2 regions of the Ureibacillus sp. FSL K6-0165 genome follow, and region 2 is predicted to be linked to the other one. Evidence: predicted binding sites of a transcription regulator. Region 2 holds the regulator's gene; the other holds the start of a gene.
The links. Region 2 encodes LexA, which represses DNA repair genes until DNA is damaged. Its sites were predicted from a motif close to CGAACATATGTTCG; they were not measured.
Positions count from the first base shown of each region.

Region 1: the regulator LexA is predicted to act here: its motif matches at 2,768-2,781, upstream of uvrB (excinuclease ABC subunit UvrB).

Region 1 covers NZ_JBBOQS010000002.1:76,564-84,181, reverse strand. Annotated here, with positions in the region: gene uvrA (excinuclease ABC subunit UvrA) at 1-578, opposite strand, end outside; gene uvrB (excinuclease ABC subunit UvrB) at 714-2,696, opposite strand; gene NST00_RS14075 (hypothetical protein) at 3,241-3,699, opposite strand; gene NST00_RS14070 (IDEAL domain-containing protein) at 3,920-4,159, opposite strand; gene NST00_RS14065 (competence protein ComK) at 4,516-5,052, shown strand; gene NST00_RS14060 (hypothetical protein) at 5,042-5,419, opposite strand; one part of gene prfB (peptide chain release factor 2) at 5,880-6,929, opposite strand; one part of gene prfB (peptide chain release factor 2) at 6,931-6,990, opposite strand; gene secA (preprotein translocase subunit SecA) at 7,236-7,618, opposite strand, start outside.
Region 2 covers NZ_JBBOQS010000001.1:2,554,593-2,562,210, reverse strand. Annotated here, with positions in the region: gene pilM (type IV pilus biogenesis protein PilM) at 1-936, shown strand, start outside; gene NST00_RS12670 (hypothetical protein) at 933-1,517, shown strand; gene NST00_RS12665 (hypothetical protein) at 1,514-2,203, shown strand; gene NST00_RS12660 (prepilin peptidase) at 2,232-2,993, shown strand; gene NST00_RS12655 (gamma-glutamyl-gamma-aminobutyrate hydrolase family protein) at 3,298-4,002, shown strand; gene lexA (transcriptional repressor LexA) at 4,055-4,672, opposite strand; gene yneA (cell division suppressor protein YneA) at 4,840-5,181, shown strand; gene NST00_RS12640 (YneB family resolvase-like protein) at 5,168-5,824, shown strand; gene NST00_RS12635 (DUF896 domain-containing protein) at 5,891-6,121, shown strand; gene tkt (transketolase) at 6,251-7,618, shown strand, end outside.

The DNA.
Region 1 (7,618 bases), on a different contig from region 2:
TCGATATGATCGTCTAAATCGCGCAATTCTCCATCGATTCGAACACGGACAAATCCTTGCTTTTTCAAATCCTCAATGAGTTTGGCATGAGTCCCTTTTTTCCCGGAGATCACCGGAGCAAGTAGCTGCACTCTAGTTCGCTCCGGATATTCCATAATACGGTCAACCATTTGTTCAATCGTTTGCGATGTAATTTCAATATCATGAGTTGGACAAACAGGCTTCCCAATCCGAGCAAACAATAATCGCAAATAGTCATAGATTTCCGTAACCGTCCCTACAGTTGAACGAGGGTTACGGCTTGTTGTTTTTTGGTCAATGGAAATTGCCGGTGATAAACCTTCAATGGAATCAACATCTGGCTTGTCCATTTGCCCTAAAAATTGACGGGCATAGCTGGATAATGATTCTACATATCGTCGTTGCCCTTCTGCATAAATCGTATCAAAAGCAAGCGATGATTTACCGGAACCTGAAAGCCCTGTCAAGACAACAAGTTGATCCCGCGGTATCGTTACATCAATATTTTTTAAGTTATGTGAACGTGCCCCTCGCACGACAATTTGTTTATTTTCCACACTCGTCACCTTTCTAAATTCAAATGTATTTAGTGCAGCACCTTTTTCACTTAAAGTAGTGAGACTTTTAGCAGTACGGGAAATTCATCTTTCCACTGGCAATTCCAAATTTGTGAAGCTTTTGGCGGTGGTCTGTCACCTTTCTGCTTTTAATTCAAAAATCGTATCTCGCAATTCAGCTGCGCGCTCAAAATCCAATGCTTTCGCGGCCTCTTTCATTTCTTGTTCAAGGGATGCAATCAGTTTATCCAATTCGGATTTCGTTAATTTCTTACCTTTCGTTACTTTTGTAATATATTTTTCTTCTACTTCTGCTGTCTGTGTTGCACGAATAAGTTCAGGAATTTCTTTTCGAATCGTTTTTGGTGTTATACCGTGTTCTTTATTATAAGCTTCTTGAATGGATCGACGACGTTTTGTTTCTTCAATCGCTTTTCTCATCGAATCTGTTATTGTATCCGCGTACATAATGACATGTCCGTTTGCGTTACGTGCTGCTCGTCCTATCGTTTGGATTAAAGATGTTTCCGAACGCAAGAATCCTTCTTTATCGGCATCGAGTATGGCGATTAACGAAACTTCTGGAATATCCAGCCCTTCTCGCAATAAGTTAATGCCAACAAGCACATCAAAGGTACCTTTTCTCAGTTCACGAATGATTTCAATTCGCTCGAGAGTTTTAATTTCAGAGTGAAGATACTCGACTTTAATTCCCATCTCTTTTAAATAATCCGTTAAATCTTCTGCCATCTTTTTCGTTAATGTTGTGACAAGTACTCGCTCATTCTTCTTCGCGCGTTTTTGAATTTCATCCACTAAATCATCAATTTGTCCTTCAATTGGACGAACGTCAATTGTTGGATCAAGAAGCCCAGTTGGTCGAATAATTTGTTCCACCATTTCGGAACAATGCTCTTTCTCGTATGGGCCAGGAGTTGCGGATACATAAATGGCTTGATGAATATGATTTTCAAACTCTTCAAATTTCAACGGACGGTTATCTAATGCTGAAGGCAGACGAAAACCATAATCTACTAATACTTGTTTCCGTGCTTGGTCACCATTATACATTCCCCGAATTTGTGGCAATGTAACGTGACTTTCATCGATTACGATTAAAAAATCATCAGGGAAGTAGTCAAGCAGCGTATACGGAGTTGCCCCTGGCTCACGCAATGTTAAGTGACGGGAATAGTTTTCAATTCCCGAGCAGAAGCCCATCTCACGCATCATTTCCAAGTCATACTTTGTTCGTTGTTCTAAACGTTGTGCTTCTAACAGTTTTCCTTCCGCTCTAAATTTCTCAAGCTGTTCTTCTAGTTCTTTCTCAATGTTTTCAATGGCCTTTTTCATTTTTTCTTCCCGAGTTACGAAGTGGGAAGCAGGATAAATCGCTACGTGGTTTCGTTCTCCTATAATTTCTCCTGTTAATGCATCTACCTCTCGGATACGATCTACTTCATCACCGAAAAATTCGATGCGAATGCAATGCTCATCTCGGGAGGCTGGGAAAATTTCCACAACATCTCCACGTACTCGGAACGTTCCCCGTTGAAAATTCACATCATTTCTTTCATATTGAACATCTACTAGTCGACGGAGCAGCTGGTTACGCTCAATTTCCATTCCTTTACGAATTGATACGACTAACTCGCGATATTCATCTGGATTACCTAAGCCATAGATGCATGAAACCGATGCGACGATGATGACATCTCTTCTTTCGAACAATGCGCTCGTGGCAGAGTGTCGGAGTTTATCGATTTCGTCGTTGATGCTGGCATCCTTTTCGATGTATGTATCCGATTGAGGCACATACGCTTCCGGTTGATAATAGTCGTAGTAACTAACAAAATACTCTACAGCATTATTCGGAAAAAATTGTTTGAATTCGCTATATAATTGACCGGCTAGTGTTTTATTATGGGCAATGACCAACGTCGGTTTATTAACTTCTTTAATGACGTTCGAAATGGTAAAAGTTTTTCCAGTTCCTGTAGCCCCGAGCAACGTTTGATGCTTTTTCCCTTCTCTGATGCCTTGCACAAGCTTTTCAATCGCTTTTGGCTGATCGCCACTCGGCTTATAAGAAGAATGCAGTTCAAAAGTATCGGCCATAGTCAATCGTCCTTTCCCAATATATCGTATGACTATTTTAGCATATCCAATTGTAAATATCATTCATTTTGCGAACGTATATTCTTAAATCGAGTACACTTAGATAGCATTTTTTGGATGTAATTGTGAATATTATGAATCTCACAACGACTATTTTTCTCACAAACGCACAGGACTGATATACTTTTCCACCTATTTCATTAAATATTTCTCCCTGAAATTTATTGATTTCGTATCGAGTAGGGAATACTCTCTAGACAAATAATCTCCACAGCTTTTATTTTTTGTTCCTTTGTATATTGTCGTTGAGAAAAATAAGAATCAAATACAGCTTCACCAATAGCTGCGTATTTTCAAAACTTTCCTTTAAAGTACTTTTTGAATGTATATTGTTTATTTAATATCAATTCCTTTGGATTTTTATAAAAAGACATAATAAAAAGCCCCCTATTAAGTAGAAATGATTTTTCTCTTTCTACTTAATTGGGAGCACTTCATTTTCTGGACAGCAAGCAGTTAAAAATAGTTCAAATAATAAATAACATTATTTTTTTCTTAAATATAATCCTTCAGTTGTAGTAATCGTCTCAATAAGCTTCCTAGATTTTTCATCTTGATAATATAGAGAAACAATTAATTCATTTACCCAAGCAATCACCTTTAATTCTGGTAAATAGATTATAGTTTGTTCATACCCTCTAAGACTCAGTTTTAAGAGACACGCTAATTCTATGGGGTTATTCACTTGAATAAATAGATAATCCTTAATTTTTTTAAAGGTTGCTGGCTCTTCTAGGTTCTTATCGATTTCAACAAGTACCTTGACATAAAAAAACACCTCATTCTTGGATATAGTGAATTTGAGAGAAAATACTACCAAACAGAAGAGATGCTTCCTTTTGTTTGGTAGAGCATAATATTTGGTGAACAATAAAAGGCTATCTTCGAAGGAATTATACAAGGCGCGCACCTGTTTTCGGCAAGAAAGCATCATACGATCCATTCAAACCATCATGGCACGCTCACCATATTTTTAGCCCCAAAGATAGCCCCATTTAGCTCCAAAATCATTCATTTTAAATGCACCAATATTCAATTTGAAAATTTAAGTAAACATTGTTCAAACCTTGATATGCCAATATTTTTTGTTTTTAATAACTAAATATTCCTTCTTTAATGGAATATTTTTGTGCAATAGACGACTTCTCATTTATGGGAAATGCCTAATTCAATGAATCCTGCAATTCAATTAATTCTTCAACATACTTATAAAACGCTTCTTCATTTCTTTCATCCAATGCTTGATCGATGAATTCCCTTAATTGCTCAATACGATGTAATCTTTGTAATCTGTTTAAAAACAGATCTACGTAAATCTCATTTAACAATTTTTCAGAATCGTTTACTACTGGATTTGAACCTGCTGCACTAGAAAAATCTGCGTATGAATTATTTTTATCCATCGACATCACCCCGATTCCTTTTTTCTATTATAAAAAATCAGGGGTTAATTTTCAATATATTTAGAAAAATAAAACTCTTGCAGTATAATATTAGGAAATTCTACTTTATTTCCCATTTCATTTAGGTGTAAAAATTACTTATGTGTACAATTTTTTATCTATGCCCTTTTGAATATTGCCTCCATCCAAAGTTAGAAAAGGGGTGAAAATTAAATTTTGGACGCAAAAAAACGCCCAAAAATAAATTTTGTCAGTTTTTTCTGTATATTCCAAATTTTTGTTGATTTTATCCCGTTTTCTCATTATTATGATAATAAGACTATAAAATTTCCAATTTTTTAGAAAGGGTGAATTTTATGGTAGATACAGAGGTAATTGATTGGTACTACATAACTCCTAACACGTATTTAATTGAACCTGTAGAGCATAAGGGAAAACATTGCTCGCTTGTCTATGACAAATTCGGCATTTTTTACGTTGACAAAAAACCTTTGAAGCTTGTGGGTGATACTTTAAAAAAATTAGGTACTACTTACAAAGCATCAACAGACTTTTCAAAAAGGTTTTTTGGTAAGGAGAAGCACAAACTTCCAATCGTTTTGTCTTATGATCAACCTTACGCCTTTTTCCCGCTCTTATCACCCTATTCTTCTAAAAATATTTGGATAGCTCAGCACGCGATTATCAACATACAAAAATGTGAAGATAGTACAATCATAACTTTAAAAAATGATTATGAAATTACTTTACCAATACACTATCCTTCTTTTTGCACTCAATACGTATGTGCAACAATGCTTCTGAAATTCGCTTTGAAACAAAGGGAAGCCATTCATAAGGAATTAGGCCTTCTACAGATTGCTAAAGAAAAAGAAAATGCAATTATTGAATAGCTGAATGTGCTTGTGATGCCTTATTTAAGTACAAATTTAGCAATTCTTCAACCCGATTTCTCAATCGAATATTCGAATATCGTCTAACCTCTAAAATTTGTTTGTAATGAAAATGATATTCAGTAAATAATTCATCTCTTTCACCTTGGACAACTTTTAAATAATGGCTTTTTAAATATGCTTTTGCATCTTGTAAATCTCTTTGTGCCAATTTTTTTGCTTCTTCAATTAAGTGGACATAAGGGCGCTTTAGCTTAAATTGTCCACGCTCTATTAACTCGTAATCTTTTTCTAAAACGATGAGCAGCATCGGTAAATAGATTGCTGATTCCAAATACGGGACAGCTTCAATGGGAATATGCGCCACAAAAACTCCTCCCTACTAAATTTAATGATACCATCAAGAAGGGAACGTATGTTCTTTTAATATTATAATACATCTTCGTAAGAAAAATGCAATGACTTATAAAAAAATTTGTCTCAGCTATTGACAAAATCGGTGAAATTAGTTAGAAAATATAGTAAATAAAGAAATTGTATCCAGTTCATTCAAGCTTATAAATTATTTAAAGGCTTGAATCAGGATATGATTTCTAATGAGTGCACTTCATTATATAAAGGAGTAATTGCAAAACCCTTTTCATTTCCGATTGGCAACGATGCAACCAATCGGATTTTTTTATCTATAACAATCCTTGAGGAATAAAAACATCATCAAATTTTCTCTCACCAAAAGACTTATACCCGAAAAAAATACACAATTAATAAAAAATAAAAAGTGCACAAAACCAATGAAATGATTTTGCACACTTTGATATTTATATCATTTAATTCTTCGCTGTGATTTGAGAGCGCAAATAAGCGTTAATGAATAAGTCAATATCGCCATCCATTACCGCTTGCACATTTCCAGTCTCCACATTCGTGCGGTGATCTTTTACCATCGAATATGGATGGAACACGTAAGAACGAATTTGAGAACCCCAACCAATTTCCTTTTGTTCACCGCGAAGTGCAGCAAGTTCTGCTTCCTGTTTTTCAATCTCTAATTGATACAATTTTGCTTTTAACATGTTCATTGCTTTTTCACGGTTTTTAATTTGCGAACGTTCCGCTTGGCAAGAAACAACAATTCCTGTTGGGATGTGCGTAATGCGGACAGCAGAATCCGTTGTGTTAACGTGTTGCCCACCCGCACCTGTGGAACGATACGTATCAATTTTTAAATCTTCCTGACGAACCTCGATTTCAATTTCATTATTGAACTCAGGCATCACTTCACAAGAAACGAAGGATGTGTGACGGCGACCATTGGAATCAAATGGTGAAATACGCACTAGGCGATGTACCCCTTTTTCTGCCTTTAAATAACCGTAAGCATTATGCCCTTTAATAAGCAATGTCACCGATTTAATACCCGCTTCATCGCCTGGTAAATAATCAAGGGTTTCTACTTTGAAGCCATGTTTATCTGCCCAACGTGTATACATACGAAGAAGCATTGAACCCCAATCTTGAGACTCCGTACCTCCAGCTCCTGGGTGAAGCTCTAAAATGGCATTGTTTTTATCATATGGTTCGCTTAATAAAAGCTGTAACTCAAAGTTCTCTAACTTCTCCTCAAACTCTTTCAATTCCTGAACAAGCTCTGCTTGAAGATCCTCATCAGGCTCTTCTTTTAACAATTCAAGAGTCATTTCTAAGTTTTCTTGAGTGGATAATAAATCATTTAATTCATTTACGATGGCCTTTAAACCGTTTACCTCATTAATGATGCTTTGCGCTTTATTTTGGTCATCCCAAAAGTCGGGCATCATCATGATTTCTTCTAATTCTTGAATGCGGGCTTCTTTGTTTTCTAAGTCAAAGAGACCCCCTGAAATCCGCCAATTTTTCGGCTGTAGTTTCTAAAGTATTTCGCACATCAGATAATTCCATAAAAGCTCCTCCAATTTAATTAGATTTGAAGAAATAAAATGACTTAACGGGAGAAGGTCGGCAAACTTATCTTACTCAATTGAATAGAGAATGTTCGAACCTACCTTGCACCCCAATACAAATAAACAGAATCATTTAATATGGAAGTAAGTCTCTTACCAAATCGCGAAACAAAACCGTGCCATCAAAAAGGGTGACAACGGTTTTGTAGAAAACTTTCAAAAGAGATGATGAGAGAAAATGAATTAAGATACTGCACCATGGCAGTTTTTATACTTCTTGCCGCTGCCGCATGGACATGGATCGTTTCGACCAATGTCTTGCTTTTTACGAATCGGCTGGCGTTTTGGTTTTTCCTCTTCTTTCGGATTCACTGCCTGACCTTTCGCCACTTCTTCTCGCTCCAGGTTATTGCGAATTTGGGCTTTCATTGCATACTTCGTGACATCTTCACGAATCGCAGCAATCATCTCTTCAAACATCGCAAATCCTTCTTGCTCATATTCACGAAGCGGATCTGTTTGACCATAAGCACGAAGATGAATACCTTGACGCAGTTGGTCCATTGCATCAATATGGTCAATCCATTTCGTATCGATGGAACGAAGTAAAATAACTTTTTCAAATT
Region 2 (7,618 bases):
AATGATTATGTACTTCGCTTCCTGGTGATGAAGGGTTCAGATTTATCGCAGGCGAAAGTAATGGAGATTGCCATTCCAGAAGGGGTAATAGAAGAATCGGATGTAAAAGATGAGTTGACGCTATACGAACTCTTAAAAAAATATGCTCCAAAATGGGGGACGAAAAACCAATCTGTTCGTTTTATCGTTCCAGATTCTTTTATTCTATTAAAAACTTTTGATCATCCTGAAGATGTTGATTTGAATAATTTAAGAGAATATGCGGAAATGGAAATTGGTCATTCCATACATCTTCCTTTTGAAGAACCGCTGATTGATGTGTTTGACCCAGAAGAAGGAGACGGCAAGGCAATGATGTTTGCTGCCAGCTCCGAACAAGTCAATAAATACATAAATCTATTGTTAGATATTTCAATGCATCCAGAAGCGGCGGATGTTCGAGCACTCTGTAATTTACGATTGCTTGAATCGTTGAATCTATTAAATGAACAAAAAACCTATTTATTGACAAATTGGTTACTTAATGAATTATCCATTACTATTTATTCTAAAGGGAATGTCGAATTCCAACGGTTTCAACCAATTGATACGGATTTGAGCCGATGGAAGGCGAAAGAAGCGGGGGAGCACCAACTAGACTTCTCCTATAATGGAGAGTTTGAAGATTATCGCATGCTCATTTCTGACCAAGTGTTGGAACTGGACCGTATTATGAATTTCTTCCGTTTCTCTTTAAATAAAGGGGAAAAGGGAGTCGATGAAATCATCGTCATGGGGGATAATCCTTATCTTGATGAAATTCATTCCTTTTTGCAACAAAGTTTTGATTTACCAATGCAATTAATTAATGATCCGTTTATACAACAACATTATCCTGAATTGAAGGCAAAACATGCATCGTTAATGGGACTTGCCTTAAAGGAGGTTAAATCATGATTCCAGATATTAACCTGTTGCCGAGAGTCGATAAAAGGCAGTCCGCATCGAAACATCTCTATATTCTCTTAACAATTGTTGTTTTACTTCTCGTTGCTTTTTTTGCGTTCCAATATTTTAAAATTCGAGGCGAAATTGCGCATTTGCGAAGTGAAGAACAACAAGTGATTGCAGAGCGGAATCAATTGCAAGAAGAACTCGACAGCATGACCGTTAACACAGGTTCGTTAAAGCAATCCATTGAATTTGTTGAACAAATTTCGTATCCAGTTTCATCCATAATCGATGAAACGATTCGTTTGAAGACGGAACATTCTTATTTAAGAGAATATGCATTTGACGCAAAGACAGCAAAGGTAACAATAGACTTTGAAACATTAAGCGACATAGCGAACTATTTGTCTCGACTAACAGGAAGTGCATATTTCCAAGATGTGCAAGTGTCTTCCATTGAACATTTTGATCCTAGTGATCGTGAGGAAGAGAAAGACACGACGAACTTCAACGAAATCCCCCGATATGAAGTAGTATTTACACTCTTTATTAATCAACAATATTTAGCTGCTGGAGGTGTTGAATGATGAAATTAACAAGTGGCAAAAATTCGTCCGCCTTATTAATCATTGCCCTCATAGCAGCGTTGTTATTTGCAGTATATTATTACGTTATTTTACCTAAAAAAGAAGAAAGATCGTCTCTAGAATCATCCATTGCTTCGACTCGCTCTGAAATTGCCACAATTCAACAACAAATAGAGGAAATTAACGCTAGTAAAAGCATTGACGAAGCAACGATTTTTGAAATGCGTCAAAAAGTTCCTGCTACAAGAAATTTAGATGATCTCATATTAAATATAGAAGAAACTCAATATGTATCGGGTACTAAAATTTTATCGGTTGATTTTAACAACTACGATACGCTCGTTTCTAATTCTGAGTTGGAAGACCCTAACGCTTTAACAGAAGTCAGTGAAAATGTAGATGCCTCTGGAGAAGAAACGTCAAACGAAAGACCTGTTTCGACAATTGCAAAAGAATCTTTACCTCCAGAGTTAAAATTAATTACATTTGAAGTCAACGTGGAATCTCCAGATCTCCAACATCTAGTCCATTTTATTAAAGAAATTGAAAAAATAGAACGCATTATGCACGTTGATATTATCGAATTCACTTTACCTGGTGAAGAAAATGAATTTGCTGAACAACCAGTTGAAAGTGTCGAGGCAACTGTTCAAGTGACAACCTTCTATTATGAAGGAGATGAATAGTCAATCGATTTTGTGAGGAGCGCTTTACATGGAAATTGTGTATGGAATTTTTTTCTTCCTGTTTGGAATTGTCTTTGGGTCATTTTTTAACGTTGTAGGCCTAAGAATTCCTAAAAATGAATCAATCATTACTCCACCATCCCATTGCCCGAATTGTCAAAGGAGATTGACTGCGATTGATTTAGTTCCTGTATTTTCATACATATGTTTACGAGGAAAATGCCGGACGTGTGAGGCGAAGATTTCGCCGATATATGTAGTTTCAGAGCTTGCAACAGGATTGCTATTTGCATTTAGTTATATTCAGCTCGGATTGTCCATTGAATTGGCGATTGCACTTTTCTTTATTTCATTATTAGCCATTATCGTCGTATCAGACCTAAAATATATGATTATTCCGGATAAAGTGCTTCTGTTCTTTTTACCATTGCTAATCTTAGGTCGATTCGTTTCCCCGATTGAACCATGGTGGGATGCTTTTCTCGGTGGAGCGGTAGGATTTGGTATATTGCTTTTGATAGCAGTGATTTCAAAAGGCGGTATGGGTGGTGGAGATATAAAACTATTTTTTTTAATCGGATTGGTTTTAGGGACAGTGAAAACGTTGTTAACTTTATTTTTAGCATCCGTCATCGGCATGATTGTCGGTGTGATTGTGTTATGGATGCGAAATCAAGGTCGCAAAACTCCTGTTCCATTTGGCCCGTCCATTGCTTTGGCAGCAGTCATCGTGTATTTTTACGGCGATGCAATCATCCAGTGGTATTGGGGATTGTTTAGTTTTAGTTAAATTCATCAAAAGAGTATCACCTATTTGGGTGATGCTTTTTTGTTTGGTTTAAACAATGGTGTGGGAGGTTAGTGTAGATAAGGTAGAAACTTTTGCGGATAGAGTGTCTGCTTGTGTAGTAAAGTAGAAACATGTGTGAATAGTGCACAGTTTTGAGGTAATGTAAATCTAATTCATGAGAGATTCCTCCTTGTAAATGTTGGTGTGGTAACTACCTTTTACATGGAATCTCGTTATATTTTTTGGTAAAAAATAGATAATCAGCTGGTATATTACATAATATATTGGCAAGGGGGATGACTATATGAAACCAATTATAGGTATAACAATGGATTGGGAGGGGGGAACTTATCGGGTAAATGAGTCATACGTACAAGCCATTCTCAATGCAGGTGGAATTCCAATTTGCCTTCCGTATATTGCAGAAGAAGATGGAGAGCAATTGATAAATAAAATCGATGGATTATTGCTCACAGGAGGAGGAGATATCAATCCCATCCTTTTTGGTGAAGAACCGCTTCCTAAATTGGGGAGAGTTGTAACAAAGCGTGATGAAAGGGAAATTCAATGGACAAAGATTGCACTTCAACGAAATATCCCGATTCTTGCAATTTGCCGTGGATTGCAAGTGTTAAACGTAGCGCTAGGTGGGACAATTATCCAAGATATTTACTCACAAAATGAAAGAGAAATTCTTCTGCATACCCAAAATTCTCATCGTTCCGAAACATCCCATTTTGTTCATCTTCAAGATAAGTGTAAATTGCAGCAAGTTGTAAGCTCCACAAAAATAGCAGTGAATTCCTTCCATCATCAAGCTGTAAAAGAAATTGCGGAAGACCTGACAATTGTCGGAGTGGCTAGCGACGGCATCGTGGAAGCGGTAGAACATAAAACTTCACCATTTTGCATCGGCGTTCAATGGCATCCAGAAGAGCTGGCTTTTAATGGTGAGGAAGGAGCAATAAAATTATTCAAAGCATTTGTTGCTGCTTGTACAAAAGAATAATAATGAAGAAAACTCGCATTCAGATGAATAGTTTGCGAGTTTTTTCTAGTAATTAATGAAATTTTCTATATAAACCAACTACAATTCCTAAAATCGTGACATTATCAACAATGATTGGTTCCATAGAAGAGTTTTCAGGTTGTAAGCGGAAATAATTCTTTTCTTTATAAAATCGTTTCACAGTCGCTTCATTTTCTTCCGTCATGGCAACTACAATTTCTCCGTTGTTTGCAGTAGATGCCTTTTTCACAACGACGTAATCTCCATCTAAAATACCGGCTTCAATCATCGAATCTCCCATTACTTCTAGCATGAACAGCTGATCTTCACTTGTTCCGTATGTAGCAGGTAGCGGAAAATATTCTTCTATATTTTCAATCGCTGTAATTGGACTACCAGCAGTTACTCTACCGACTAATGGCACATGGACAACTGGCTGTTTTTGAACCACTTCGTCACTATCCAATATTTCTATTGCTCGAGGTTTAGTAGGATCTCTCCGAATATATCCTTTTTGTTCTAGGCGCGTAAGGTGACCGTGTACTGTTGAGCTAGAGGCAAGCCCAACTGCTTCACCTATTTCGCGAACGGATGGAGGATACCCTTTTGCTCGAACTTCCTCTTTTATAAATTCTAAAATATCCTTTTGCCTTTTTGATAATTTCTCCATGTTGGTCACCTCTAATGTGAATAGTTTTACATATTTTACATATAGTATAACAGCACATCTCGAACAATGCAAACACAAGTTCGAAAAACCTATTGACAAAAACGTACGTTCGTATTATATTAAGAACAGATATTCCGAACAAGTATTCGAGAAAAGGGGAACGGAAAATGAGTTGGTTAGAGAAGAATCATTATATTAAAATTCTATCTATTGTAACATTACTCATTATTGCTTATATTTTCATTACAGATGATGGAGATATGACGTTTGAACAAATTACAATTAAAGAAGGCGATACGCTTTGGACATTAGCAGATCGCTATAAAGGATATATGACGACGGAGGAATGGATTCGAACAGTAGCGAAGGAAAACAACATCAACGTTGATTATATCATTGCAGGTGAGACATTAATGATTCCTATTCCGAAAGATGCAATCTATATTGCGATGAATGAAGAAGAAATTCAATCAATAAAGGTAGCTGTAAAAGACAATGAAAGAAAATAAAGCGGTTATATATGCAAGGGTAAGCACTGAAAAAAACGAGCAAGAAACTTCATTAGAACGACAAAAAGAGGAACTCTCAATCTATGCCCAACAATTAGGGTTTCAAGTAGTCAACATTTTCGAAGATCAACATAGCGGTTATGATGTAAACCGAGAAGGATTGCTCGAAATGATGGATTATATTGTGGAACACAATATTGGAAGTGTTTTCGTTCAAGATGAAACGCGTTTAGGCCGTGGACATGCCCGCGTTGCAGTATTGCATTTGCTAAAAAAAAGCGATATAGAAATATATTCTCTTAATGATGCCGGTCCATTAACAATGAATGAAATGGATACGATGCTGTTAGAAATTTTAGCCATTGTTGAAGAATATCAGCGGAAAATACATAATGCCAAAATAAAACGAGGAATGCGTCGAGCAGTGGAAAACGGATATCGCCCTGAACGGAATTTTAAAAATAAACATAAACGTGAAGGGAGAGAACGGATTGTTGTTCCGATTGAAGAAATTGTCAATTTACGGGAAAAAGGATTAACATTCCAAGAAATTGCTTCAATTCTGAGAGGTTTAGGATATGAGGTAAGTAAAGCAACTGTTCATCGCAGATATATGGAATATAAAGAAAGACTCGAAGATTAATCTACTTGCACTTCGAGTCTTTTTTGCATATCCTTTTATGTATTGAAAAGGAAAGGTGTGAATGGAATGTTGTCTAAAGAAAAAATTGCCCGCATCAATGAATTAACGAGAAAAGCGAAGGAGGGCAAATTAACAGAAGAAGAAGCGAAAGAGCGCACAATGTTAAGGAAAGAATATTTAGAGGCTTTCCGTGAGTCATTTAGAAAGACGATTGAAAATGTGCAAGTATATGATATCGAAGGTAACGATGTCACACCGGATAAAATAAAACAGCTTCGCCGCAATAAATTAAATTAACGAGTTATAAGTATATTGCTATCTAAAGTAAAAAATATGACATTCCTAAAAATTAGATTGTTTTCTCTGTAAATGTTGTCTAAACTGAATACGGAACAAATATTTAGCACGAGAAAGGATGTCAATCATATGACGACTACAGCGGATTTACTTGCAATTAACGCAATCCGAACTTTATCAATTGACGCCATTGAAAAAGCGAACTCTGGGCATCCAGGTCTTCCAATGGGTGCAGCTCCAATGGCATACACATTATGGACGAAACAAATGCGCCATAATCCAAAAAACCCAAAATGGTTTAACCGCGACCGCTTTATTCTTTCCGCAGGACACGGTTCCATGTTATTATACAGCCTTCTCCATTTAGGTGGATATGGCTTAGATATGGAAGAAATCAAAAATTTCCGCCAATGGGGTTCAAAAACGCCTGGGCATCCTGAATACGGTCACACAGTAGGGGTTGAAGCAACAACTGGCCCACTTGGACAAGGTATTGCAATGGCTGTTGGTATGGCGATGGCTGAACGTCACTTAGCAGCTACATACAATAAACCTGGTCATGAAATTGTAGATCATTATACTTTTGCTCTTTGCGGTGATGGAGATTTAATGGAAGGTGTTGCTGGCGAAGCTATTTCATTAGCAGGACATTTACAACTTGAAAAATTAATCGTACTTTACGATTCAAATGATATTTCATTAGACGGCGATCTTTCAAAAGCCTTCTCTGAAAACATTCAACAACGTTTTGAAGCTTGTGGATGGAACTATATTCGTGTAGAAGATGGCACAGATGTGGATGCAATTAATGACGCGATTGCACAAGCAAAGCAGTCAAAAGGGAAACCAACATTAATTGAAATAAAAACAGTAATTGGTTATGGTTCGCCAAATAAATCTGGAAAATCCGATGTTCACGGTGCACCACTTGGAGCTGACGAAGTTCAGTTAACGAAGGAATTCTATGGCTGGAAGCACGAGCCGTTTAAAATTCCGGAAGAAGTGTATGAAACATTCAAAGCAGCTGCTGAAGTAAACGGTGTACAGGCTGAGGCAGAATGGAACGAGAAATTTGAAAACTATAAAAAGGAATATCCAGAATTAGCAGAGCAATTTATTAAAGCTATGAATAATGAACTTCCGGAAGATTTTGATGAAGAGATTCCTGCATATGAGCCTGGAAAATCTATTGCGACTCGTTCATCTTCTGGCGATGTAATTAATGCATTAGCGAAAAAAGTGCCTTATTTCTTTGGAGGAAGTGCCGACCTTGCTGGTTCTAACAAAACAACAATTAAAGGTGGAGGCGATTTTTCAGCGCAAACACCTGAAGGTCGCAACGTTTGGTTTGGCGTGCGCGAGTTTGCGATGGGTGCTGCTTTAAACGGTATGGCGCTACATGGTGGTTTAAGAGTATTTGGTGGTACATTCTTCGTCTTCTCTGATTATATTCGACCAGCAGTTCGCTTATCTGCATTGATGGGACTACCAGTTACT